DNA from 3 places in the Polaromonas sp. P4_F9 genome. Region 3 is predicted to be linked to each of the others. Evidence: predicted binding sites of a transcription regulator. Region 3 holds the regulator's gene; each other region holds the start of a gene.
What was found. The regulator sigma-54, encoded in region 3, starts transcription at its own class of promoters, with help from an activator protein. The targets are predictions, from matches to a motif close to TGGCANGNAANCTGCTTT.

Region 1 (4,130 bases), on a different contig from region 3:
GGTGGGTGTGGTCAGGCCGGCAATCAGGTTGAGCAAGGTGGACTTGCCGCATCCCGAATGGCCAATCAGCGCGACGAATTCACCGCGGGCGACCGTGAGGTTGATGTTTTGCAGTGCGCAGAACGGGCCTTTCTTGGTCTTGAAGGTCTGCTCGACACCCTGGATTTCGATGTACTTGGTGGTGAAAGATGTGCTCATGGTCGTCATCCTCGGTTGTTGGGGTGGATCAGTTTTTCAGTTCTTCACTTCTTCGAAGGTGAAGGCGGTGGCGAGCTTGATCAGCGCAAACTCCAGCACCAGCCCCACAATGCCGATCACAAAAATCGCGATGATGATGTTCTTGACATTCAGGTTGTTCCACTCGTCCCAGACCCAGAAGCCGATGCCGACGCCGCCGGTCAGCATTTCGGCGGCCACGATGACCAGCCAGGCGGTGCCGACGGCCAGGCGCACACCGGTCAGCATGTAAGGCAGTACGGCAGGGAAAAGAATCTTGCTGACGATCTTCCATTCGGACAGGTTGAGCACCCGGGCCACGTTCATGTAGTCCTGCGGCACGCGCTGCACGCCCACGGCGGTGTTGATGATCATGGGCCAGATCGAGCAGATGAAGATGGTCCAGATGGCAGCCGGGTTGGCGCCCTTGAACACCAGCAGGCCGATCGGCAGCCAGGCCAGCGGCGACACCGGGCGCAGCAGGCTGATCAGCGGATTGAACATGCGGCTCAGAAAGTCGAAGCGGCCAATCATGAAACCGACCGGAATGCCGACGATGGCCGCCATGCCGAAGCCCATGGCCACGCGCTTGAGCGATGACAGCACGTTCCAGCCCACGCCCTGGTCATTCGGCCCCTTGTTGTAGAAGGGGTCGCTGAACACCTGCACCGCCTGCGTGAAGGTGTCCCTGGGCGAGGGAATGCTGGCGCCGGTGCCCACGGAGACCAGCTCCCACACCAACACCAGCAGGCCCATGCCCAGCAGGGGTGGCAGGATGGCGAGCCAGAGAAATGACGAGTCCCATGGCTGCCGGGCTGTGGCGGGGGCTGCTGGGGCCGTGATGACGGACGGGGCTGGATTCTTCATGTCATGGAGGGCTGGCGCCCCGGGTTTGTGCGCGGTGGCAGCTATCGGATGTGCAGCGCTTCGTTCGCTGCTTCGAGCGGCTGGCGCTGCGGCGTCCAGCGGATTGTGGAATACGGCACTGACCATGGTGTCACGTCCTTTGGTGGGAGATTGATGAATGCTCAGCGGCTATTTCAGGCGTGGACCTTGAAGCCATCGGCGTACTTCTTCGGATCCTTGCCGTCCCATACCGTGCCGTCGATCAACTTGCTGGTGCGCATCGCGTCTTTCGGAACGCTGACTTTGGCCGCCGTGGCGGCCTGTTTGTAGATGTCGATCTGGTTGATCTGTTTGGCAATGCCGAGGTAGTCGGGGTGGTCCTTGATCAGGCCCCAGCGCTTGTGCTGCGTGAGGAACCACATGCCGTCGGAGAGGTAAGGGAAGGTGACCGCGCCGTCGTTGAAGAATTTCATGTAGTTCGGGTCATCCCAGGTCTTGCCCATGCCGTTCTGGTAGCGGCCCAAAATGCGCTGGTTGATGGCGTCCACGCTGGTGTTGACATAGGCCTTGTCGGCCACGGTCTCGGCCATCTTGTTCTTGTTCTGCAGGCCGGCATCGATCCACTTGCCGGCTTCGATGATGGCGGCGGTGACGGCGCGTGCCGTGTTGGGATACTTCTTGACGAAATCGCCGGTGGTGCCCAGCACTTTTTCCGGGTGGTCTTTCCAGATGTCCTGGGTGGTGACAGCCGTGACACCAATGCCGTCAATGATGGCGCGGTGCCCCCAGGGCTCGCCCACGCAGTAGCCGTCCATGTTGCCCACGCGCATGTTGGCCACCATTTGTGGCGGCGGTACGGTGATGACCTTGGCATCCTTCATCGGGTTGATGCCGTTGGCAGCGAGCCAGTAATACAGCCACATGGCGTGCGTGCCGGTCGGGAAGGTCTGGGCGAAGGTGTACTCGCGTTTTTCGCTGGCCATCAGCTTGGCCAGACCCGCGCCGTCGACGGCACCCTTGTCGGCCAGTTTCTTGGACAGCGTGATCGCCTGGCCGTTGTTGTTGAGGGTCATCAGCACGGCCATGTCTTTCTTGGGGCCGGCGGTGCCCATGTGCACGCCGTAAATCAGGCCGTAGAGCACGTGGGCGAAGTCGAGCTCGCCGTTGACCAGCTTGTCACGCACGCCGGCCCAACTGGCTTCTTTGGTGGGAATGATTTTTACGCCGTATTTCTGGTCAATGCCGAGCACCGAGGCCATGACCACCGAGGCGCAGTCGGTCAGCGGGATGAAGCCAATCTTCACTTCCTTCTTTTCAGGGGCGTCCGAGCCCTGGGCATAGACAGCAGCACGCAGCGCCGGGTTGATGCCCACGGCACCCACTGCGGCAGCCTGCAGGACGGTACGGCGTGTCAGGGAGGATTTCAGCAGATCAGTCACGGTTTTGACTCCAGAAGTGAAAAACAAAAAACAAAAAACAAAAAACAAAAAACAAAAAACAAAAAAGGCGCTCGACCCGGGCAAACACAATGGATGTGAGTGCAGGGTGCGAACGCCTTTGTTCAGGGAGGACATTCCACTTCGCCGTTGAAGTGATATGCCCGATAGGGAGTTCAACGCAAGACCTGTGCCAACAGGTTCTTGTGCTTCACATAGACTCACGACAGACGCGAGATGGCGCCTGGACCATTTGCCAATGGGCGTAACCAGCTACTGAATTGATAGCGTCGTGGGCCGCATGCCAGACCGGCTCACGATTTTTTTGATTCCGCACTGTATTTGTGCGGCGCACCATTTCGGAGCCAGGCCTGGCGGTGCGCCTGCATCCCCTGGCCGTTTTGATGTTGGGCTGCTGCGTCCATCAGGGGCGGGCGGAGCATCGCTAGCCGCATTGCCCCACGTAACCGCATGCCGTGCAGAAGTCGCAACCATCCTTCCTGATGACGGTCGGGTTGCCGCATTCCGGGCAGGCCTTGCCGGCCAGCGTGGTGGGCGCTTCCGCGTTCCTGGGGGATTCGAGCACGCCCATCTCCCGCAGCGGAAAGCCTTCTTCATTGAGGATGCCAAGCATGGCATAGCGGTGAATGATCAGGCGCGCCATATAGGCTACGGTCGAGGGCCAGGTCTGCTGGCGCCGCTCGCCGTGGGGCAGGCCCGGCACAAAAGCCATGAAGTGACCCAGCGGCTCGGCGTAGTTGAGCAGCTTGCGCAGCTTCATGCCAATCCATGCCGGATCAATCACCCGCATATCCAGCGACAGCAGGCGTGCCAGGCCATCGAGCGCGCGTGGGTAGTTACCCGAAAACCCCACGGCACAGGGCCGGGTGACGGTGCTGCCGTCCGGACCCGGCAGGGTCACTTCTTTCAGCGTGAGGGTGAAGTTTTCGCCGGTGGCCGGGTTCTCGATGTCCACCGCCCAGGCCAGCGTGCCTGAGGGGCCGGTTTTCGGCTCCTCGCGGCTGAACATGGCGTCCATGACTGGCGTGGCGCCGGCCTTGACGGCCGGCTGCAAGGACTTGAGCTGGTCGCAGCGCCAGCGGATGACCGCTGCGGTGGCCGCAACAACGCCCGGGAACAGGCGCAGTTCGCCATGCGGCGGGAACGGCATCTCGAACGCGCGTTCTTCGGCCACGGTGGCCAGCGCGTCCAGCTTGAGCTGCAGCCATGCCGGGTCGTTGGCGCGCAGATCCATCGACAGCGTCTTGGCCATTGCGCCCAGGCCGCGTGGCTGTTCGGCACCGTTGACCCAGACTTCAAAGGGCTGCGACGCGCCGCCACCTTCGGGCGCGAGTTCGCCGACGAACAGCGCAAAGTCGCCAAAGGGGTGGTGCACCATGAAAGTCCAGGCCGGATTGCCTCCCGGCAACTCGGGCCGGCCCGGCCAGCGCAGGGACGACAGCACGGGCGCGGGCAGGCGCTCCAGCGCCAGACGCCGGTTGGCATCATTGATCTGCAGCGGAGCGGCCGTGGGGCCGACGCTGAGCACCGAACCCAGCACGGAATTGGGCCGGTAGGTGGCCAGCCCCTTCAGTCCGGACTGCCAGGCTTCGAGGTAGAGGTTCTGGAAGT
Region 2 (4,130 bases), on a different contig from region 3:
ACCGTGGAAGACCTGGAGAAAAGCTATACGCTGCAGCTCGACGTTCCGGGCCTGGCCAAAGAACAGCTGGACATTGGCATTGAAGGCGATGTGGTGCGCGTGGCGAGCAAGGCTGAGGCCGTCCGCAGCGTCAAGGCGGCCTGGCGCTTTCCCCTTGAAATCGACGTCGCCAACAGCAGCGCGAAACTTGAAAACGGCGTGCTGACGCTGACGCTGGGCAAAAAAATCCCTGTCAGCAACGTCACCCACCTCAACATACAGTAATCCCTGATCAGGGCCGAGTATCCGCTGGAATGTTCGCCGGCGGTCCCCACGAGGGGCGGGAAGTTATACCAGCCAGGGCCGCGGAACCGGCTTTGCCGGGCCGCAGGCGCAGCGGCCCCCTCTGGGGGCAGGGAGCTACGCGGAGCGAGCGACCGTGGGGGTCAAACTCCAGCGCGGCTTCACGTCAAAGGTGTAGCCGCGCTGCAGCGTTTCCAGGCCGGCCTGCAGGCGCATGCCGGCAGCGAGCGCAATCATTGCGCCGTTGTCCGTGCACAGGTGCAGCTCCGGGTAATGCACGCGGATGCCGCGTTGCTGGCAGGCCGCATTCAGCTGGCTGCGCAGCAGGGCATTGGCACCCACACCGCCCGCGACGACGAGTCGCTTCAGGCCGGTTTGCGCCATGGCGGCCAGCGATTTTTTGACCAGCACCTCCACAATGGCCGCCTGGGTGGCCGCGGCCAGATCCGCTTTGCGGTTTTCCAGCTCAGGCCCCAGTTTTTTGGCTTGGGTCAGCACCGCGGTTTTCAGCCCCGCGAACGAAAAATCGAGATCTCCGCTGTGCAGCAGGGGCCGGGGCAATTTGAAGGCGGTGCCATCGCCTTGCCGCGCCAGGTCAGCCAGATGCGGCCCGCCGGGATAGGGCAAGCCCATCAGCTTGGCCGACTTGTCAAAGGCCTCGCCCGCCGCGTCGTCGATGGTTTCTCCCAGCAGCTCGTAGCTGCCGACACGGTCCACCCGCATCAGCTGGGTGTGCCCGCCGGAAACCAGCAGGGCCACAAACGGAAACACCGGCGGGTCGGCGCTCAGGAAAGGCGACAGCAAATGCCCCTCCAGATGGTGCACGCCCATCACCGGCTTGCCCAGCGCAGCCGCCAGCGAACAGGCCACACCGGCGCCCACCAGCAACGCGCCGGCCAGCCCCGGCCCGCGCGTGTAGGCCACCACATCCACCTGCGCCAGCGTCCGCCCGGCCTCGTCCATGACCTGGTGCGTCAAGGGCAGGACCCGCCGGATGTGATCACGGCTGGCCAGTTCCGGCACCACGCCGCCATACGCCTGGTGCATCTGGATCTGGCTGTACAGGGCATGCGAGAGCAGGCGCGGCACATCGCTGCCGGCGGCATCCACCAGCGCCACACCCGTTTCATCACAACTCGACTCAATTCCAAGAACTAGCATCGTCCCAAGTGTAAGGTTTGGGCTCCTCCCCGGCTTGGGGAGGAACATCCGGCGGCAGAAACCGGCACGGGCAGCCCCAAACTGGCGCGAATCTTGCACGTTACGGCGCATGTCATCGCCCCAATCCCTGCGTCTTGTTGTGATTGCGCCGGATTTGTCCACATCCGACGCGGCAGATGAGGCCGCCCTGGCGCTGATCGAACGCTCACGCCAGTTGCGTATTGGCTTGCTCGAAAACGGTTACAACATCGTGGCGGTGCTACCGGCAGACACCTTTCTGGAGGAGCGGCTGGCCCAGCTGCAGCCCGACATGATCATTGTGGACGCCGAGAGCGAAGCCCGCGATTCGCTGGAACATGTGGTCATGGCCACCCGCGACGAGCGGCGCCCTATTGTGCTGTTCACCAACGACAACGACACCACGCATGTGAAGGATGCCGTAGCTGCCGGCGTGTCCGCCTATATCGTGGCGGGCCTCTCACCCGACCGCATCCGGCCCATTCTGGACGTCGCCATGGCGCGGTTTGAATATGAACAGAAACTCAGGCGCGAGTTGGCACATGCCAAAACCGAACTGCACGACCGCAAGATCATCGACCGGGCCAAGGGAATGTTGATGCAGCGCCTGGGTCTTTCCGAGCAGGTGGCCTATGAAAAACTGCGCAAGGCCGCCATGGACAAAGGTCTGCGCCTTGGTGAAGTGGCGCAGCGCATGCTCGACGCGGCCGACCTGCTCGGTTGAACTGGCCCGCAGCCGAAATGGTGCACCGCACAAATGTGGTGCGCAACACACAAAATCCCGAGATCGTCCCGGCTTGCCGGGTGGGCAGGCGATTGACTTGTCGGGCAAGGGCACGCCCATTCAACCGGGCTCGCGCCCACTGACCCAATAACCCACCAGCCCAACGGCTATAGCCCCACGGGCTGCGTATCCGGGCCACGGCTGCCTTGGCCCTGCCTTGGCGCTGATTTCATGCGCAGACTTTTCATGCGCGCACCCCGCTTGCTGTGCGGCGGGGGTGTTGCACGTCATCCTTGAGACCGCCCTTGAAGTAGAACGGCGATACTGCAAAAATCGATTTCCCCAGGTTTGTTCTGAATCAAACTGCCTGGCGTATCCCACTCGTACGATGCGTCAAGCCATTCACAGGAGCCGCCTCATGCCAGACCAGCTATCCAGACCCGCCACCGCCGTCCATGCCCTCCCCCCCCAGGACATCAGCGAAGAGATTCTGCTGGAGAAATATGGCAAGGGAACCGAGAAGAGCATCCTGGATGTCACCCAGCGCGTGGCGCGCGCCCTGGCACAGGCTGAAGCGCCGGAGTTGCGCCAGCAATGGGAAGGCCGCTTCCTGCAAGCCCTGCAGCAGGGCTTCCTGCCGGCCGGCCGCATCCAGTCCGCTGCGGGCACGGACCTGTCGGCCACACTGATCAACTGCTTTGTGCAGCCGGTCGGTGACTCCATCTCGCAGACGGAAGACGGCCACCCCGGCATCTATACCGCCCTCACGGAGGCGGCGGAAACCATGCGCCGCGGCGGTGGCGTCGGCTACGACTTTTCGCGCATCCGCCCGCGCGGCGCCTGGGTCGGCAGCACCCAGAGCAGTGCTTCAGGGCCGGTCAGCTACATGCGCGTGTTTGACCGCTCATGCGAGACGGTCGAATCCGCCGGTTCCAGGCGTGGCGCACAAATGGGTGTGTTGCGCTGCGACCATCCCGACATCGAAGAGTTCATCCACGCCAAGGATGGCGGCGACCTGCGCAACTTCAACATCTCGGTGGGCGTCACCGACGCCTTCATGGAGGCCGTTGTCGCCGATGCAGAGGTCTCACTGGTTCATCGTGCCCAGCCCGGCGTGGAGCAGAAAGCCGCAGGGGCCTTTCAGGGCCCCGACAATGGACTGTGGGTTTACCGCAAACTCAGGGCGCGGGATCTATGGGACCAGATCATGCGTTCGACCTATGACCATGCGGAGCCAGGTGTCCTGTTTCTCGATCACATCAACCACGACAACAACCTGTCGTATTGCGAGACGATTTCCAGCACCAATCCCTGCGCCGAGCAGCCGCTGCCGCCATACGGATGCTGCTGCCTGGGTTCGATCGACCTGACCCGTTTTGTGCTGGATCCCTTTGATGAAAAGGCCCGCTTCGACGAGGCCTCGTTTACCGAGATGGCCCGCGTGGCGGTTCGCATGCTCGACAACGTGCTGGACGTCACGGTCTGGCCCTTGCCACAGCAACAGGAAGAGGCGCGCAACAAACGCCGCGTTGGCCTGGGCTTCACCGGGCTGGGCGATGCGCTGGTCATGCTCAACCTGCGCTATGACACGCCCGAGGCCCGCGACATGGCGCGGCACATCGCCGAAGTCATGCGCGACGCGGCCTATGACGCCTCGGTGGCGCTGGCGCGCGAACGCGGCGCCTTTCCGCTGTTCAATGCCGACCTGTACCTGAGCGGCCAGCGCTTTGCCTCACGTTTGCCGCAGCCGCTCAAGGAGCGCATCCGCGCCCACGGGCTGCGCAACTCGCACCTGCTGTCCATCGCGCCCACCGGCACCATCAGCCTGGCCTTTGCGGACAACGCCAGCAACGGCATCGAGCCCGCCTTCAGCTGGCGCTACACCCGCAAGAAACGCATGCCCGACGGCAGCCTCAAGGAATACGCGGTGGAAGACCACGCCTGG
Region 3 (4,130 bases):
TTTCCCTTGATCGTGCTGGCCGCACTGGCGGCCGGGGCCGTGTTTCCCGCCGCGGCCGAGCGGGCTGACCGCGACAAGCCGATGAATGCGGAGGCCGATGCCCTGCGTTACGACGACCTGAAACAAACCAGCGTGTTCACCGGCAATGTGGTGATCACCAAGGGCACCACCATTGTCCGGGGCGAACGGGTGGATGTCAGCCAGGATCCCCAGGGCTACCAGCAGGCCCTGGCCGTGGCGGCGCCGGGCAAGCTGGCCTTTTACCGGAAAAAGCGCGATGGCGTGGACGAGTACATCGAAGGGGAAGGCGAGCGGATCGAATACGACAGCCGTGCCGACACCGTCAAATTCATCAAGCAGGCCGTGGTGCGGCGCTACAACGGCGCGACCCTGGTCGATGAAACGACCGGCTCCCTGATTGTTTATGACAACAACACCGATGTGTTCACTGTGGATGGGGGCGCGCAAAACCGCACGGCCACCAATCCCACGGGGCGGATTCGCGCCATGCTGTCGCCGCGCGGCGCCGCATCGGCACCGCAGCCGCCGGCCGGACCCGCGCTCCGTTTGCGTCCCGGCACCACGCTGGGGCCATGACGGAAAGCCGAAAAATGGACAGAACGGACAATCAACCCGCGGATGCGGTGACTGACACATCGTCGGTCAATACCCCGGCAGCCAATACTCCGGCGGCCAGCACCGCACCGCCGAGCCGTCTGGTGGCCCAGGGGCTGCAGAAATCCTATGGCAGCCGCAAGGTGGTGCAGGATGTCTCGCTGTCCGTGCAAAAAGGCGAGGTGGTGGGCCTGCTGGGCCCCAATGGCGCGGGAAAAACCACGTCGTTTTACATGATCGTGGGGTTGGTGCGTGCCGATGCGGGCGAGATCTCCATCGACGGCCAGTCGGTCGAGCACATGCCGATTCACCTGCGCGCGCGCCTCGGGCTGAGCTACCTGCCGCAGGAAGCGTCGATTTTTCGCAAGCTCACCGTGGAAGAGAATGTGCGCGCCGTGCTGGAGTTGCAGCTGGACGCCAGCGGCAAGCCGCTGGGCCGCGCAGACCTTGAAAAGCGGCTCGAAGCGCTGCTGCAGGATTTGCGGGTCGATCATTTGCGCGACTCGCCGGCGCCGGCGCTGTCGGGCGGTGAGCGCCGCCGCGTCGAGATTGCGCGCGCCCTGGCGACGCAGCCGCGGTTCATCCTGCTCGACGAGCCTTTTGCCGGTATTGATCCGATCGCCGTGATCGAAATCCAGCGCATCATCGGTTTCCTGAAGTCGCGCGGCATTGGCGTGCTGATCACCGACCACAATGTCCGCGAAACGCTGGGCATTTGCGACCATGCCTACATCATCAGTGACGGCCATGTGCTGGCGACCGGCACCCCTTCCGAGATTGTGAACAATGCCGATGTACGCCGCGTTTACCTCGGTGAACACTTCAGAATGTGATGGCTCCCCCCCGTTGTCGCTCACTGCGTGTAGCTCCCTCCCCCCTGCAGGGGGCGGCGCCTGCGCCCCGGCAAAGCCGGTTGCACGGCCCCCGCTTGGTTAATACATCCCAATTCGTTTTGTCGTGCGCTTAGGGATGCCATGAAACAAGGCCTTTCCCTCAGGGTCTCGCAGCATCTGGCGCTCACGCCGCAACTGCAGCAGTCGATCCGCCTGTTGCAGCTGTCCACCCTTGAGCTGAGCCAGGAAGTCGAGCAGATGCTCGATGAAAATCCGTTCCTGGAAGTGTCGGAAGAAGCCGCGCCGCGCGAGGAGTTTGGCCTGGAGAATGCCGATACGCCGGTCAGCCAGGACAGCCGGGAGTTTGAGTTTGCTGGTGATTCAGTAGCAGGAAGCCCTGATGAACCAAGGGTTGCAAGCCAAAACGATGTAGATACAGGGCCCGAGATCAGCTCCGAGGCCAAGCTGGAAGAAAGCTGGGAGGGCGACGGCACGGTGGAGTCGGCGCCGGACGACAGCGAATGGGGCGGCGACGCGCCTGCCCGCAAGAACAATGTGGATGACAGCGAGGCCGAGGCTTCCGACCTGGCCCGCAGCCATGAGTCGCTGCAGGACCATTTGCACCGTCAGTCGCTCGGCCTGCGCCTGTCGGAGGAAGACCAGGCGGCGCTGCATTTCCTGATCGAGTCGCTCAATGACGACGGCTACCTCGAAGACAGTCTCGCGTCACTGGCCGCCGGCCTGGCGGGCGACGACCTTGAGCAGGCGGAAGAGCTGGAGCAGCACTTTGCCATGGCCCTGAAGCTGCTGCAGCACATGGAGCCCGCCGGCGTCGGTGCCCGCAACCTGGCCGAGTGTCTCGGCCTGCAACTGCTCGACTGCAAGGACTGCGACGAGACCCGCGCAGCGATCGCCATGTGCAAGCAGCCCATGGAGCTGCTGGCCAAGCGGGATATGAAGCGCCTGTCCTACCTGTGCGGATTTCCGGAGAGCGTGATCCGGGGCGCCATCGCCGTGATCGGCCGGCTGGACCCCAAGCCCGGGCGGCGGTTTGTCAACGTCGAGCGCAACCTCATCGTGCCCGACGTGATCGTCGTCAAGTCGGGCCGCGGCTTCAAGGTCTCCCTCAACAGCGAGGTCATGCCCCGCCTGCGCGTGCACGACATCTATGCCAATGCGCTGAAGCAGCACAAGGGCCAGAATGGGCAGGCCCTGCAGCAGCGCTTGCAGGAGGCACGCTGGTTCATCAAGAACATCCAGCAGCGCTTTGACACCATCCTGCGCGTGAGCAGTGCGATTGTGGAGCGACAAAAGAATTTCTTCACACACGGCGAGCTGGCCATGCGTCCGCTGGTGCTGCGCGAAATTGCCGACGAACTGGGCCTGCACGAGTCCACCATCTCGCGCGTCACCACGGCCAAGTACATGAGCACGCCGTTCGGCACCTTCGAGCTCAAGTACTTTTTCGGCTCCGCGCTGGGCACCGAGACCGGCGGCAACGCCTCCAGCACGGCGGTGCGCGCCCTCATCAAGCAGTTTGTCTCGTCCGAGAGCCTGAAAAAGCCGCTCAGCGACAACCAGATTTCCGAAATGCTCAAGGAGCAGGGCATTGAATGCGCGCGCCGCACCGTGGCCAAGTACCGCGAGGCTTTGCGCATCGCGCCTGCCAACCTGCGCAAATCGCTTTGAAAGAGCCCCTTGAGGCCCTACTTATGAACCAACTTCAACTCTTTTTACCCTGCGCCGCCGGCGTCGAGGCCTTGCTGGCCAGCGAGGTCAAACGCATCACCGGCATCGAGGGCAAGGCCTGGCGCGCCGGTGTGCAGTTGCAGGGCTCCTGGCGCGATGCCCTGCAGCTCAACCTGCACAGCCGCCTGGCCCAGCGTGTGCTGATCGAGCTGCAGCACAACCAGTACCGCAGCGAGCAGGACCTCTACAACGCGGCAGCCAGCGTCGCATGGGAGATCTGGTTCACGCCCAAGCAGACCTTCAAGGTCGAGATCACCGCGCAGCACAGCCCGCTGACCAGCCTGAACTTTGCAGCGCTCAAGGTCAAGGACGCCATTGCCGACCGCTTCCGTGCCAAGTACGAGGTGCGCCCCGATGTGGACACGCGCTGGCCCGACGTGCGCGTGTATGTGCACCTGACGACCGACACGGCGACCATCTACATCGACACCTCGGGCGAGCCGCTCTTCAAGCGCGGCTGGCGCGAAGACAAGGGAGACGCTCCCCTGAAGGAAACACTGGCCGCCGCCATGATTGCCGCCAGCGGCTGGGACCAGCAGTGCAAAGAGGGTGTGCCACTGTACGACCCGTGCTGCGGCTCCGGCACCATCGTGATTGAGGCGGCGCAGATTGCCTGCAATATCGCGCCCGGCATCAACCGCCGCTTTGCCTTTCAGAAGTATTTGCCCTTCCAGGCCCATGTGTGGGAGGGGCTGCTCGACCAGGCCGAGGCCGCCATCACGGAGCCGACGGCACCGGTGTTTGGCAGCGATGTGTCGTTCCGCATGGTGGATTTTGCCGAGCGCAATGCCGAGCGCGCGGGCGTGGCCAACGCCGTGCAGCTGCGCGGCGGTGATGCGCTGCAGCGCATGCCGCCCGCGCCGTCCGGCGTGATGCTGGTGAACCCCCCCTATGGCGAGCGCATTGACGTGGCCGGCGTGGCCGGCATCACCG

Region 1: the regulator sigma-54 is predicted to act here: its motif matches at 2,677-2,694, upstream of AC1DUB_RS17335 (CmpA/NrtA family ABC transporter substrate-binding protein).
Region 2: the regulator sigma-54 is predicted to act here: its motif matches at 1,526-1,543, upstream of AC1DUB_RS17325 (ANTAR domain-containing response regulator).

What each region holds. Positions count from the first base shown of each region.
Region 1 covers NZ_JBFUJT010000019.1:34,822-38,951, reverse strand. Annotated here, with positions in the region: gene AC1DUB_RS17345 (ABC transporter ATP-binding protein) at 1-198, opposite strand, end outside; gene ntrB (nitrate ABC transporter permease) at 235-1,209, opposite strand; gene AC1DUB_RS17335 (CmpA/NrtA family ABC transporter substrate-binding protein) at 1,257-2,501, opposite strand; gene AC1DUB_RS17330 (adenosylcobalamin-dependent ribonucleoside-diphosphate reductase) at 2,944-4,130, opposite strand, start outside.
Region 2 covers NZ_JBFUJT010000019.1:30,523-34,652, forward strand. Annotated here, with positions in the region: gene AC1DUB_RS17315 (Hsp20/alpha crystallin family protein) at 1-264, shown strand, start outside; gene tsaD (tRNA (adenosine(37)-N6)-threonylcarbamoyltransferase complex transferase subunit TsaD) at 400-1,443, opposite strand; gene AC1DUB_RS17325 (ANTAR domain-containing response regulator) at 1,553-2,185, shown strand; gene AC1DUB_RS17330 (adenosylcobalamin-dependent ribonucleoside-diphosphate reductase) at 2,604-4,130, shown strand, end outside.
Region 3 covers NZ_JBFUJT010000016.1:34,847-38,976, reverse strand. Annotated here, with positions in the region: gene lptA (lipopolysaccharide transport periplasmic protein LptA) at 1-597, shown strand, start outside; gene lptB (LPS export ABC transporter ATP-binding protein) at 612-1,448, shown strand; gene AC1DUB_RS15320 (RNA polymerase factor sigma-54) at 1,590-3,137, shown strand; gene AC1DUB_RS15315 (THUMP domain-containing class I SAM-dependent RNA methyltransferase) at 3,161-4,130, shown strand, end outside.